Regions from separate parts of the Paenibacillus sp. 2TAB23 genome, predicted to be linked through region 2. Evidence: riboswitches for the same ligand, from Rfam matches in the RefSeq annotation. Region 2 holds a riboswitch; the other holds the start of a gene.
What was found. Region 2 has a riboswitch for cyclic di-AMP ahead of AB4Z29_RS28575 (ubiquitin-like domain-containing protein). Riboswitches for the same ligand answer to the same signal wherever they lie in the genome.

Region 1 (2,459 bases), on a different contig from region 2:
GACTTCCTTGCCTTCCATGCTTCCTTGAGATGCATCGATGCCAAGCGCGCTCATCGCCGGATTTCCTGTTTTCTCAGACGTATAAGCAACGCTCAGGAAGACGAGGAACAGACACATCATTGCGCTGAATACGACCCAGCCCTGCTTTTTGTTTTTGGCAAAAAGACCGAACGTATAAGGCAATGCTGCAGGCAGCGCCCACATCGACAAGATTTGAATCACATTCGTAAGCGGGTTTGGATTCTCGAATGGATGGGCGGAATTGACACCGAAAAAACCGCCGCCGTTCGTCCCAAGATGCTTTATTGATTCGAGCGACGCAACGGGGCCAATCGCAATTTGCTGCATGGCGCCTTCCAGCGTTTTGACGGTCAACGTCGGATCAAGCGTCTGCGGCACCTGCAGCGCAACGAGAACGAGCGTAACGATGAAAGAAAGAGGGAGAAAAATTCTCGTGTGCGCTTTGACGAAATCCTCGAAGAAGTTTCCGAGCGTCTTCCCTTTGCTCGTTATCCCGCGGACGAATGCAATCGCAACCGAGAAGCCCGTTGCAGCTGACGTGAACATCATCATCATGATGACCGCCATTTGAGAGAAGTAGGACAAGGCACTCTCGCCGCTGTAATGCTGCAGATTCGTATTCGTAATAAAGCTGATTACCGTATTGAACGTAAGCGTCGGCTCCATGCTTCCCATACCGTTCGGGTTAAAGGGCAGCGCATTTTGCAGCCGCAATATTACATAACTGAACGCGACCAATATCAGATTAGTAGCCATAAAGCTAAGCGCATATTTTTTCCAGCCCATGCCCTCACGCTTATGAACACCGATTAATGTAAAGATAAGCCGCTCGGTGCCGCCGAATACCCGGTCCAGTCGGTTCTGCTCATTGGAGAACACATGATAGACATAAGTGCCAAGCGGCTTAACCAGAAGCACGAGCACCGCAAGCACGACAAGCATTTGTACAATATCCATCGGATTAAATCCTCCTCTATTAAAACTTCTCCGGATGTATTAAGGCATAGACCAGGTACACGAAAATAAATAAAGCCATTATCGCCACGACTATCATTCGCGCTCGCCTCCCGATTGCCGAGTAACGCCATCGCACCAAGCAGCAAAGCCGTAAAATAAACCAAAAGCAACGAGTAATGTAACAACCATAAATACGTCCTGCATGGAAACGCCTCCTGCGCTATTTATTGTTTAATAAGAAGCTTACTTCTCCCGTTTGAGAGAAAACGATATGGCTGGCTCCAAGTCCCTTGTAGATAGCTCTAGGATTCCATTGCTGCGTGATGACATAAATAGGCTCCGAGGTCCAGCTGCGGCAGCATTGCACAAAGCGACAGCTGAGTGCGAAACTGCTCTCAAAGATGAATACTTCCCTGACCCGAAATGCAGGATGAACCCAGCTATTACGATCATTGGAATTGATGAATATCACGTCCGCAATGCCCTGCTTGCGGATCCTATTTGCCTCCTGCTTGCTGTTCGTCAGCACGACGAACTTCAGCCGGCGGAACTGCAACGCTCTTATAAAGGATTGGCTGGCTTCATTAAAGCCTGCCACAATAATTTGCTCTTCCTCCACACGCTCTATCCTCCATTTGGTAAAAAAGGCAACAAAAAAGAAGCCTTGGGATAAGAGGTACACATCCCGCGGCTTCTTGATACCCACAGCTGAATAAGCTGCGGGCAGCGCGCTTCTGTTGCCTCTCTCGAGTTCGCTTACGAGGTTAGCTGTCGGATTCGGGCCTTGAGAGTTGCCCTACGCTTGTATAGCCAAGCGATTCACCCCATGAACGGCAGTACTTGCAAGCAAGCCGTTCGTTGGTTCCCCCGTTCCTGCTTCCGCAGGACTCAGCGTTGTTCATACTTGTAATGCTTTAGACTTCAATCATTCCTCTCTCGAGCGACGCTTACGAGGTTAGCTGCCGGATTCGGGCGGTGAGAGTCGCCCTACCTTAACCGGTATCCATGGCACCGGTTAAAGATTCACCCCAGCTGTGCGCTCATCCGACTCTCACATCGGACACGCACACAGCGTCATCATTGGTTCCCCCGTTTTCCGTCTACACGGAAACTCAGCGATCAGTCAATCAAAGCTAAATAGTAAATCCTGTATCGAATCTTACTCCTCGCCCTAATAGCTGTAAAGCATGCCTGCTGGCTAATTTAGTCAATATCCGACTTCTACAAGCGTTCGCAACGCTTACATTCTTCACAAACTCTGAATACCTCACTAAATCAACGTTTTACTCGCATTTTCGAAAATAATTCTTGATGCTAGCATTCAGCTTATCCGACTGAATAAACAGACTTTTCTAACCTTGAGATCGATCAAGCATCATCGAGCATTTCTAAGAAAAAGATCGATTACCAAGCTTTTTTAATGACTTTTATGGAAAATCGGCTTCTGGCTGTCCGATGCTTGGCAACTCGCATTTTACAAT
Region 2 (2,459 bases):
ATAAACTCCGTTTACTCCGAAACATGCAAAAAGAAGAGGCAGTGCCTCTCCTTATGATGGCATATTTAATTAATAATGGCGATAAGCTGATGGTATCACTGCTGCTCTAGCTTGCAGAAGGCTTATTCGGCCCAAGGACATAAACAGTTATGCCTTTCTTTCTGCCAAACTTATTAGCGACTTTTGTACTATCAAAGTATACGTCAATTTTGTTTCCTTTAATCGCACTGCCCTTATCCTCAGCTCGACGGAAACCTATTCCTTCTATATATACCCACCAGCCGATTGGAATGACTTTGGGATCTACGGCAATCGTCCGTCCCTCTTGGACCTGCGTTCCCGAAGCTGTAATTCCATATTGAGGATGACCCTTTTCTTTCCCTGTCGAAGCCACGCCTGCTGAATAAGCAGTTAATGTAACGTTTTTAAGAACGCTTTTGGCCTTGAAATTAACGCCGCCTTTGGCTAGCGTTGCAACGCTCGGGCTCTTGCTAGACAGAACCGTCACCTTAGGCTCTTCTTTCTTCGTTCCAATGGCTACGACCTGATCAACAGCAGCTGTCTGGACAACCTTGCTGACCATTTTCTTCGAAATTAGAACCCCGTCCTCATACTGCTTCTCGATACTCTCTACGATAAGACCTTCCTTACCCGTCTGCACAAGCTTTTCCTTGCCTGCAGCCAGTGTCGGGTCTGTCTTCTTCACGATCAAAAATGGCATGGAGCGCTCGGACTCTGCCACCTTCGTGTCGACGCGAACAACGGTCACCGTAAGTTCGTTATCCAGAACGGTATGGAGCGGAGGCTGAACTTTATCTTGATCACGAACTGGAATATGTAATTCCTCGATCGCTGCCTGCACTGTTCTCTCTGTCGTGTACACAGTAGAGGTCTTGCCATCAGCCTTCACAATTACCGGTATCGCATGAGTCACCTCAATACGATCTCCGTCCTTTATAGCCGCATTAAGCGGTATGGACACCTCATCATGTGGTCCAATTGCGATAGCTTGTTCATCCAGTAGGCGTTGCAGGACCCATTGCTTCGTTTCTACAATGGTTTCTTGTCCGTTCACTACTACGGAGACGCTTTTGACAGCCGTTCCGTACAACAACACCAAAAACATGAAAGTCATAGCGATTGAGATAATAGCACTCAAAAGAATCAAACGCAAGTTTTCACGCTTCCATCGCAATGCGAAAGACATGCTGGATGATCGTTTCCCATGGGTGTCCTTAACCTGGAGTATTCCCACTTCATCGGTCCTCCTTCATAGCCCCGCCGCCAAGTGTTACGCATGATACAACTGACGCGACTATAGTATATTGGCGTGCAAGCACGCAATCCAGAACTGCTATATCGATCCAGGCACCCCCATCTTTTATCCCTATGTCGACAAATTCTCGATTATTCGAAAATAAAAAGAAGCCGTCGACAGAGGATCTGTTTCGTGGCTTCCCGAGTAATTGATTACACTGGGATACAGAAAATGGATGCACGAGGTTGATCACTCTCTATAACGCTTACGAGGTTAGCTGACGGATTCGGACAAGAGAGTCGCCCTATTCGCAAAACAATGCTCATGGCAATGGCTGCAAAATTCACCCCTGAAGAATTCAAAACGCGGAACACTTTCCCGCATCTGGTTCCCCCGCTCTCCAACTTGGAGATTAAGCGCAAACTGGAAATCCAATACAAAATTTTAAAGCTCTGAGATGAATCATACCCTCATACGAGGTGAATTGTAAAGATACGATAAAAGACGATTTAAGCGAAAAAGGTGGATAAAGACGGAAAAATTAAGCGATATTCGCTATAAAAATCAGTTTTTACGCGATAAAGGTCTCTCATTCTCTCCTTTTCTCTCGTTTTTATACAATACCAAAACATTTTTTACCGTTTTCGGTCGTAATTAAGGCCATTTCTTCTACCGATTTGCCTAATAATTCTGCTGCCGTCTCCGCTACTCGCAGTACATAAGCAGACTCATTTCGCTTCCCTCTGAAGGGGTGAGGCGACAAGTAAGGAGCATCGGTTTCAATCAAAATCCGGTCGAGTGGAACCTGTTTAAGTACCTCTTTTGGCACCCTTGCATTTTGGAATGTAACGGGTCCCCCGAATGAAATATAGAAGTTCATATCCAGGCATTGCTTAGCTGTCTCCCAGCTCCCTGAGAAGCAGTGCATGACACCTCCGATTTCGGATGCATTCTCCTCCTGAAGTATGCGAACTACATCCTCGTGAGCATCTCGGTTGTGAATGACAATCGGTTTTCCAACCTTGCGGGCTAGTCGAATCTGCTCCCGAAATACACGCTGCTGAACATCCTTAGGTGAGGTATCCCAGTGATAATCAAGCCCTATTTCACCAATGGCAACAACCTTCTCATGAGAGCAAAGCCGTTCAATCCATTCTAGATCTTCTGGTCGCATGTCAATGCTGTCCACGGGATGCCAGCC

Region 1: linked by a shared signal. The riboswitch ahead of AB4Z29_RS01340 (hypothetical protein) and the one ahead of AB4Z29_RS28575 (ubiquitin-like domain-containing protein) in region 2 are both predicted to bind cyclic di-AMP.

The regions. Positions count from the first base shown of each region.
Region 1 is NZ_JBFRGD010000001.1:302,742-305,200, forward strand. Features, by position in the region: gene kdpA (potassium-transporting ATPase subunit KdpA) at 1-978, opposite strand, end outside; gene kdpF (K(+)-transporting ATPase subunit F) at 998-1,075, opposite strand; gene AB4Z29_RS01340 (hypothetical protein) at 1,199-1,597, opposite strand; cyclic di-AMP (ydaO/yuaA leader) riboswitch at 1,717-1,882, opposite strand; cyclic di-AMP (ydaO/yuaA leader) riboswitch at 1,907-2,106, opposite strand.
Region 2 is NZ_JBFRGD010000029.1:63,892-66,350, forward strand. Features, by position in the region: gene AB4Z29_RS28575 (ubiquitin-like domain-containing protein) at 107-1,255, opposite strand; cyclic di-AMP (ydaO/yuaA leader) riboswitch at 1,506-1,687, opposite strand; gene AB4Z29_RS28580 (TatD family hydrolase) at 1,872-2,459, opposite strand, start outside.